One region of the Arthrobacter sp. 05N33_2 genome, then DNA from elsewhere that is predicted to be linked to it. Evidence: riboswitches for the same ligand, from Rfam matches in the RefSeq annotation. Region 1 holds a riboswitch; each other region holds the start of a gene.
What was found. A riboswitch is a leader RNA that binds a small molecule or an ion and turns the genes downstream of it on or off. The one in region 1 is predicted to bind S-adenosylmethionine.
Positions count from the first base shown of each region.

Region 1 (2,190 bases):
GCGGGGACGCCGTGCACTGCGCCGTCCGTGGACTCGTTCAGGGACCATCCCGAAGAGCCGCGAGAGGAGCCGGGCGCGTCACGCAGCCCTGCTTCGTTCGCCGTCGCGTCCGAAGTGGTTTGGGGGAATGCCTCGGACGCAGTCCGGGCAAAGGTGGGCAGGGCGGAAGAATTCTCAGGGGTCATTGCTGCACTCCATCGGTCCTGGCAGTAGCACCCTTGGTTGCTCCGGCTCCCTCGAATTTCACCGAAGGAGGGCGGAGCGGTGGCGTGGGAATGGTCGTCCCACGTCACCGGGGGGTTGCTGCGGCGTCATCGATCCAGGTCTCTCGGCCGCTCGGGATGGTCACTACCTACTAGAACTTCAGATGCACGATTCCGCAAAATCGGCGTCCGGGAGCGCCGTAATATTCGTTCACCCGGCGTGGGTCCTGCCCAAATCATTCATTTATTCGGCAATTGCCCGGAAAGGTCGCAGGAGTAAGGTTGATGCATGGCCCATGTTAACGATCCGGCAGTCATTGACCGCCTCATGCGAACCAAAGGCACGTGGGCGGTGGTCGGCCTCACCACCAACGAATGGCGCTCGGCGTATGAGGTCTCCCTCTATGTCCGGGACCGGATGGGCATGACCATCATTCCGGTCAACCTTCCGGGCGACGACGTCCACGGCGAGAAGGGGTACCGTTCCCTGTCTGACATCCCGGCGGAGAAGCACCCGATCGACGTCGTGGACTGCTTCGTCAACTCCCACAGGGTGGGCGCAGTCATAGACGAGGCCATCGCAGTAGGCGCCAAGGCCGTCTGGCTGCAGCTGGGCGTCTTCGACGACGCCGCGACGGACCGGGCCAAGGCCGCCGGGCTGGACGTCGTCGTGAACGCGTGCCCCGCCCGCGAAGGCTGGCGCGTGGGCATCTAACGGCCCGGGAATGACGATCAACAGATCGGGAAGAGTCGGTTACAAAATGTGACCGGCTTTTTCTGTATCCGGCCTCCTGCCGTGTGAGATGGACTCGTAACCATCCCGAGCGGCTGAGAGATCTGGCTCCGTGACGCCGCAGCAACCCCCTCCTTTGAGGACGGTGCTACCGCCAGGACCGATGGAGAACCACTGTGTTCTGAGGCTCCCCGGCTTCGCTCAGCGCTGCCCGGAAGCCCGGACCCAGGGCTTTCCTCGGGCGAGCCCGGAGGAAATCATGAACACGCAGACAGCGGCAGCGCCGCGGCCCCGAGCAGGTGGGGGCCTGTGATCGAGATCCAGAACGTCAGCACGTCATTCGCTTCGGCCGCGGGACCTTTCACGGCCGTCGATGACGTCAGCCTGCACATCAGGCGGGGCACCATCCAGGGCATCATCGGGTTCTCCGGCGCCGGCAAATCCACGCTGCTGCGCAACATCAACCTCCTCGAGCGCCCGACGTCGGGCCGCGTCCTGGTGGACGGCGTCGACCTGGTGACCCTGTCCGACGCCGAGCTCCGGACCAAGCGGCATGACATCGGCATGATTTTCCAGCACTTCAATCTCCTCAACAACCTCACAGCCCAGGAAAATGTGGAGCTGTCCCTGAAGTTCGCCGGCGTCGGGAAGGCGGAACGCCGGCGGCGGGCCGCCGAAACCCTGGAAATCGTGGACCTCGCCGACAAAGCGGGAACGTATCCGGCCAAACTCTCCGGGGGCCAGAAACAGCGGGTGGCGATCGCCCGCGCCCTTGCCACCGGGCCCAAAGTGCTGCTCTGTGACGAGCCGACGTCGGCCGTGGATCCCCGGACGACGTCATCGGTCCTGCAATACCTGGCCGACGTCAACGCCGAATTCGGCATCACAATCGTGGTGGTCACCCACGAGATGAATGTCATCAAGGCCATCGCGGACAACGTCGCGGTCATGGAAGAAGGCCGGGTGGTGGAGCAGCTCGACCTCGCCGAACTCCAGCGCCCCGGTTTCCACCCGGCGACGTCGATCGGCCGCTACCTGGTCTCCGATGAGATCCAGCTGGACCGCTCCGGGAGGGGCACCCACACCACAGCCGCGTCGGAGGGCCTGATCAATGTTTGACCGCATCCTGGAAGTCCTGCCCGAAATCGGCGTCGCCATGGGACAGACCCTCACCATGCTGCTGGTGGCCATCCCGCTGGCGGTGCTGCTCGGGACACCGCTGGGTGTCCTGCTCTACACCATCGGTCCCAACGG
Region 1 is NZ_JBFTNJ010000002.1:45,938-48,127, forward strand. Features, by position in the region: gene acs (acetate--CoA ligase) at 1-185, opposite strand, end outside; gene AC1DHX_RS03095 (CoA-binding protein) at 493-918, shown strand; SAM riboswitch class I at 1,016-1,106, shown strand; gene AC1DHX_RS03100 (methionine ABC transporter ATP-binding protein) at 1,246-2,055, shown strand; gene AC1DHX_RS03105 (methionine ABC transporter permease) at 2,048-2,190, shown strand, end outside.

Region 2 (2,190 bases), on a different contig from region 1:
CGGGCCGCGGCCAGGACCGGGAGTTCCACGGTGAGGGTCGGAATGATGACGTTGATGGCTTCGCGGTCCACCACCCGGCGCAGGTCCAGGACCATGTCCGGGTTCGTCGCCGGCAGGAGCCTGACCGCGGCGGCGGGAGCCTCCCCGGCCTGGCGGGTGTCGGCACGGGCGTCGGAGCCGAGGTACGGGAGGCCCCGGGCTTCGAGCTGGGCCGCGACGGCCCGTCCGGCGGCGCTTGTAATCCCGGTAACGAGTATGCGCGGGCCCACGATTGCTCCATTCCGCCGTCACCGGCCGGACCGCGGCTGCGGCTCCGACCGTTCCAGCCACCGATTCCCAGACAGCTTGTTGATGGACAGACGGGTCGATTCCGGGACTGCTTGATTCACACATTGCTCGAATCACCTGCAGCTCCGGCCGACTCGTCGGACCTAATCCCCCCAGTAAACGGCGAAACGTCCCGGCAGACACGAGTGGGCTGTACCCGAAACTGGAGCCCGCCACTACTCGCCCGGGCCGCGGTCCGGTTACGGAACATGACGACGGCGGCGGTGCGGGCCGGCGTCGCAGGTGTTACGTTTTTGGGGAGTAATGAGAACCGGTGCCAAGCCCTGACTGGCCGGTCGGCAACCCTCCCTTTCGCGGCGGGGTGCCTCAGGTGAATACTCGGCAATCGAGAATTCGAGCTGCAAGCGTGAAAGAGGAGATCCGTCGTGACCGACACGTCAATACCCACAACAGCCGCACCCGGCACAGCACCCGGTACCGCACCCGGGGGCGAGGAGAGGCTGGCCTACCGCCTGTTCACCGGGGCGGATGACCGCGCCTTTTGCGAGCGGGTGTCAGCCGCCCTGGCCGAGGGCTACGTGCTGCATGGAAGCCCCGCCGCCAGCTTCAACGGAAGCACCGTGATCGTGGCGCAGGCGCTGGTCCTGCCGGCCGCGATTGCCAGTGCGGACGCCGCCGTGGCCAATGCGGTTGATGAGCTCGACGCCGACGAATTTGGCGCCGACGGGGCCTTCGCGGGCCACGCATGAGCTACGCCGGAGACCTCAGCCCGCAGGAGGCGTGGGCCAAGCTGGAGGCCGGAGCCATCCTGGTGGATGTCCGGACCGAGGGCGAATGGGCCCACATCGGCATCCCGGACACCGCGGCCGCGGGCGAGAGCCGCAACGATCCGCTCTTCATCCAGTGGAACCTCGCCGGCGGCACGCCGAACCCGCACTTCGTGGAACAGCTAAGGCAGCAGGCGCCGGAGGACACCGCCGTCGAACTGGTGTTCCTTTGCCGTTCCGGGGCCCGGTCGATCGCGGCCGCGACGGCCGCGACGGCCGCCGGCTACACCTCGTACAACGTCCTTGAGGGCTTCGAAGGCGAGACCGACCGCTTTGGCGAACGCACCGTCAATGGCTGGAAGAACCGCGGCCTGCCCACCAACCTCGGAAAGATCTAAGTGACTTTCAATCCCGACGCCGCCGGCTGGGCGGCCGACACCCAGGCCGTCCGTGGCGGCCTTGACCGCACCGGCTTCCAGGAAACCACCGAGCCGATCTTCCTCAACTCAGGATTCGTCTACGAGTCCGCGGCTGCCGCCGAGCGCGCCTTCACCGGTGAGGACGAGCGCTTCGTCTACTCCCGCTACGGCAACCCCTCCGTCGCCACCTTCCAGGAGCGGCTCCGGCTGCTCGAGGGAACGGAGGCGTGTTTCGCGACGGCGTCCGGCATGTCCGCCGTCTTCACCGCCCTGGGCGCGCTGTTGGCGGCCGGCGACCGGGTGGTCGCGGCCCGCTCGCTGTTCGGCTCGTGCTTCGTGATCCTCAACGAAATCCTGCCGCGCTGGGGTGTCGAGACGGTCTTCGTGGACGGCCCGGACCTGGAGCAGTGGAAATCCGCGCTGTCCGAGCCGACCACGGCGGTGTTCTTCGAGTCGCCGTCGAACCCGATGCAGGAAATCGTGGACATCGCCGCCGTGAGCAAACTGGCGCACGCGGCCGGCGCCACGGTGGTGGTTGACAACGTCTTCGCCACCCCGCTGCTCCAGCGCTGCGGCGACCTCGGCGCGGACGTGGTGGTCTACTCCGGCACCAAGCACATCGACGGCCAGGGCCGCGTCCTGGGCGGGGCCATCCTGGGCACCAAGGAATTCATCGACGGGCCCGTCAAGCAGCTCATGCGGCACACCGGTCCGGC
Region 2 is NZ_JBFTNJ010000004.1:120,947-123,136, forward strand. Features, by position in the region: gene AC1DHX_RS04930 (ATP-grasp domain-containing protein) at 1-269, opposite strand, end outside; SAM riboswitch class IV at 588-701, shown strand; gene AC1DHX_RS04935 (DUF1737 domain-containing protein) at 729-1,037, shown strand; gene AC1DHX_RS04940 (rhodanese-like domain-containing protein) at 1,034-1,453, shown strand; gene AC1DHX_RS04945 (O-succinylhomoserine sulfhydrylase) at 1,454-2,190, shown strand, end outside.
Region 2: it holds a riboswitch for S-adenosylmethionine, as region 1 does, so the genes downstream of both, AC1DHX_RS04935 (DUF1737 domain-containing protein) here and AC1DHX_RS03100 (methionine ABC transporter ATP-binding protein) in region 1, are expected to answer to the same signal.

Region 3 (2,190 bases), on a different contig from region 1:
CGGCAGGGCCTCTGCCAGTTGACGGGACTGGGCCGGGAAATACAGGCGGTCCGAGTCCACGGCCGCCACCAGGAATTCGGCGGTGGCCGGGGCCAGTGCCTCCCCGAGGCTTCCGCGCCCCCGGCACACATCGTGGCTCATGAGGGCTTCGGTGATCGCGATGTAGCTATTCGCGTCGAAACGCCGGGCCAGTTTGCTGCCCTGGTGGTCCAGGTAGCTTTCCACCTGGTAGCGCCCGCGTCCGGCCAGCGATCCGGCTTCCAGGGGCGTCTCGGACTCCTGGGCGTTGCGGCCAAACCGGCCGTCCAGTTCGGCCGCTGAGCGGTAGGTGATGTGCGCGATGCGCCGGGCGAGGGCGAGCCCTGCCTCGGGTTCCGGGCCGCCGTAGTAGTCCCCGCCCTTGAAGTGGGGGTCCTGGCGGATGGCCAGCGTCTGGGCCTGCGCGAAGGCAATCTGTTCGGCGGTGCTGCTGGCGCCGACGGAAATCACGGCGCAGCGCCGGACCCGGCCGGGAAACGTGACGGCCCATTCAAGGGCGCGCGCGCCGCCGAGCGAGCCGCCCAGCACCGCATACCAGCTGCCGATGCCCAGGGCATCGGCCAGCCGCGCCTCGGCGGCGGCGGTGTCCCGCAGGGTGACCAGCGGGAACCGCGATCCCCAAGGGCGCCCGTCGGGGGCCGGGGTGGAAGGTCCGGTGGATCCGTAGCAGCCGCCCAGGATGTTGATCGAAACGACGAAATACTTGTCCGTGTCCACGGGAGCCCCGGGTCCGGCGAGCTGTTCCCACCAGCCGGGCTCCCCGCTCTCGCCGCGGGTCACGTGTGTGTCGCCGGTCAGGGCGTGTTCAATGAGCACGGCGTTGGAGGCGTCCGCGTTCAGGGTCCCCCAGGTCTCGTAGGCGAGCACCACATCCGGCAACGGAGTCCCGGATTCGAGCTGCAGATCACCGATCCTGACGAACTGGACGGTCCCGTCAGGGGTCCGGGATGGTTTGGTTTCGGGAACACCCGTGCGGGTGACGGCAATCGTCATGTGAGGACCTATCTTCGCGCTTGCCCGCCGTCAGCTGACCGGCAGGCCAGGTCTTCACCCGGGGCACCCCGCCGCAAAAGGAGGGTTGCCGGCCAGCAAGCCGGGGCTGTCGCTGGCACTCATGACCTGGTACGAGTCTACGAAACGGGGTGCGGAAATGACGAAGATTATGACTTCCATGTGACAGCCGGACCCGTCAGCACCGCAGACTCCCCACCTTTGACAGCCGTGACCGGCGGGTCGCCCGGAAGTGCCGGCGATTCCCGGTGTCATGCCCGCAAAGGTGGGGAAATTCGGCGTGGGCTTCGGCCTAGACGGACTTGGCCGCGCGGAATCCGGCGTCGAGGTCCGCGAGGATGTCGTCYATGTGCTCCAGTCCCACCGAAAGCCGCACCAGCCCGGGGTTCACCCCGGCGATCACCTGCTGTTCGGGCGAGAGCTGGCTGTGGGTGGTCGACGCCGGATGGATCACCAGCGACCGGACATCGCCGATGTTCGCGACGTGCGAGTGCAGTTCGAGGGCATCGACGAACCGCTTGCCAGCCTCTGCTCCCCCGGCAATGTTGAACGCCACGACGGCGCCGGTCCCCTTGGGCCCGTACTTGCGGCCGCGCTCGTACCAGGGGCTGGACGGCAGCCCGGCGTAGGCGACCGATTCGACGTCGTTCCGCCCCTCCAGCCAGTGCGCCACCTTCGTGGCGTTGGCCACGTGGCGCTCGACGCGCAGGCTCAGCGTTTCGATGCCCTGGGCGATGAGGAAGGCGTTGAACGGGGACACCGCGGAGCCGAGGTCGCGCAGGAGCTGGACCCGGGCCTTGAGGATGTAGGAGAGATTCGCGCCCAGCGCGCCGCCCGCTCCGAGGTCGCGGGCGTAGACCAGGCCGTTGTAGTTGGGGTCGGGYGTGTTGAAGRRGGGGAACCGCTCKGGGTCCTTCCCGAAYTCGAAGTTGCCGGAGTCCACGATSACGCCGGCGATSGCYGKMCCGTGCCCGCCYAGGTACTTGGTGGCSGAATGSACCACGATGTCCGCGCCCCACTCGATCGGCCGGATCAGGTAGGGGGTGGAGAGCGTGTTGTCGACAACCAGCGGCACGCCGGCCTCGTGCGCCACCCGGGAGACGCCCTCGATGTCCAGGACGTCCTGGCGGGGGTTGGAGA
Region 3 is NZ_JBFTNJ010000024.1:2,281-4,470, reverse strand. Features, by position in the region: gene metX (homoserine O-acetyltransferase MetX) at 1-1,032, opposite strand, end outside; SAM riboswitch class IV at 1,044-1,159, opposite strand; gene AC1DHX_RS11775 (bifunctional o-acetylhomoserine/o-acetylserine sulfhydrylase) at 1,343-2,190, opposite strand, start outside.
Region 3: it holds a riboswitch for S-adenosylmethionine, as region 1 does, so the genes downstream of both, metX (homoserine O-acetyltransferase MetX) here and AC1DHX_RS03100 (methionine ABC transporter ATP-binding protein) in region 1, are expected to answer to the same signal.

Region 4 (2,190 bases), on a different contig from region 1:
TGGGCCTGCCACTGCTCCGGGTCCAGGGCCGCAATGACCTGGGTGGCGCGGGCGAGGGCCGCCGCACCGAGGACGTTCGGCGAGCCGCCCTCGTGCCGGGCAGGTCCCGTGGTCCAGCTGACGGAGTCGAGCCGGGCATCGCGGACCGCGCCGCCGCCGGCCAGGTGCGGGGTGCCGGCGTCGAGCCAGTCCGTCCGCCCCACCAGCACGCCGGCGCCGAACGGGGCGTACAGCTTGTGCCCCGAGAAGGCGAGGTAATCGACGTCGTCCGCGGCGATATTGATCCGCCGGTGCGGGGCGAGCTGCGCGGCGTCGACAACGATCCTGGCGCCGTATTCGTGCGCCAGTGCGGCCAGGGTCCGGATCGGGAGGATCTCTCCGGTGACGTTGGAGGCGCCGGTGACGGCCAACAGGCTGACGCCGCCGCGGGCGAGTTCGTCGCGCAGGCGGTCCACGGTGGCCGCGAGGGTGGCGGCGGCCACGACGCTGCGGTGCGGGACATTCTGCCAGGGCAGGAGGTTGGCGTGGTGTTCGATGTCGAGGTAGAGGACCTCGCCCGCGGGCCGCCCGTCGCGCAGCGGCAGGCAGCCGGCCAGCAGGTTCAGGGAATCGGTGGTGTTGCGCGTGAAGATCACGGAATCGCCGGGCCGGCCGCCCACGAAGTCCCGCACGATGTCCCGGGCGTTCTCGTAGACGGAGGTGCTGATCTGCGATGCGTAGCCGGCCCCGCGGTGCACGCTTGCGTAGTACGGCAGGATTTCGTTCAGGTAGGCCGAGACCACGGACAGGGCCGGGGCGGAGGCGCCGTAGTCGAGGTTGGCGTAGCGCGCGTGGCCGCCGGTGATCAGCGGGGCCTGGATTTCGGCCCCGGTGACGGCTGCCAGCGGGCGGGCCGCGAGGGCAAGCCGTGCATGGAATTCAGGGGCAACGGGGAAAATGGCAGTTGTCATGGGACCTCACTCGAACAGGACCCCACACCGTGGGAATCCGCGCTTGCCGGGTCCGTTCCGGACCGGCCAGGTCGTCACCCGGGGCACCCCACCGCGACTGGAGGGTTGCCGGCCAGCAAACCGGGGTTTAGCGCTGGCACTCGTGACCTGCATCGAGCGTAGGACATCGGCGCAGCCGGGGAAAAGGCGGCCGCCGATTGTGAAGCGGATTATTACGGGCGCGGATCAGTTGTTCGGGTGGGCCTGAAAGAGGTCGTCGAGTCCGGGGTTGAGCCGCTTGAGCACTTCCGAGTGCAGGATCGAATTGGTGGCCAGGGCGTTGCCGCCGAAGGGGCCGTCCTCGCCTTCGAGCGAGGTGAAGCGGCCGCYGGCCTCGGTCACGATGGGCACCAGGGCGGCCATGTCATAGAGGTTCAGCTCGGGTTCGCAGGCGATGTCCACGGCGCCCTCGGCCACGAGGCAGTACGACCAGAAGTCACCGTAGGCGCGGGTCCGCCACACTTCCTCGGTCAGGCCCAGGAACTCGTCCAGGTTCCCGCGTTCCTTCCAGCCGCCAAGGCTGGAGTAGGACAGCGAGGCGTCCTCTAGATTGGAGACGTTGGATACCTTCAACCGTGTGGCGGCGGCGAGCGAGCGGCCCGTGTAGGCGCCCGCACCCTTGGCGGCCCACCAGCGCTTGCCCAGTGCCGGCGCGCTGACGACGCCGACCACCGGCTCGCCYTCRTCGACGAGGGCGATCAGCGTGGCCCAGACCGGGACGCCACGGACAAAGTTCTTCGTGCCGTCGATCGGGTCGATAATCCACCGGCGGGAACCGTGGCCCGAGCTGCCGAACTCTTCGCCCAGGACCGCGTCACGCGGACGTGACCGGGAGAGCTGGCCGCGGATGGCCTCTTCCGCGGACTTGTCGGCATCGGTGACGGGTGTGAGGTCGGGCTTCGTCTCGATCCGAAGGTCGAGCGCCTTGAAGCGGCTCATGGTCTGGGAATCGACCGAATCTGCCAGTACATGGGCAAGGCGCAGGTCATCGTTGTAGCTCGAAGCGGGTTGACTCATGGTTCCAAACTACCGTCAAACCGGGCCGCCGGGCGGGAGGCCGCGGCACGGCGCCGCCGCCCCGTTGCCGGTCCGGCTAGGAGACGGTGCCCAGTTCCTTGGTTTCCTGCGCTTCCATCCGCGGGTCCGTGCCCAGCAGCCGGCGCAGGGACGCGAGCCTGGCCGGTCCCGAGGGCCCCGCGTG
Region 4 is NZ_JBFTNJ010000035.1:8,392-10,581, forward strand. Features, by position in the region: gene AC1DHX_RS13840 (aminotransferase class V-fold PLP-dependent enzyme) at 1-950, opposite strand, end outside; SAM riboswitch class IV at 985-1,098, opposite strand; gene hisN (histidinol-phosphatase) at 1,176-2,006, opposite strand; gene rsgA (ribosome small subunit-dependent GTPase A) at 2,083-2,190, opposite strand, start outside.
Region 4: it holds a riboswitch for S-adenosylmethionine, as region 1 does, so the genes downstream of both, AC1DHX_RS13840 (aminotransferase class V-fold PLP-dependent enzyme) here and AC1DHX_RS03100 (methionine ABC transporter ATP-binding protein) in region 1, are expected to answer to the same signal.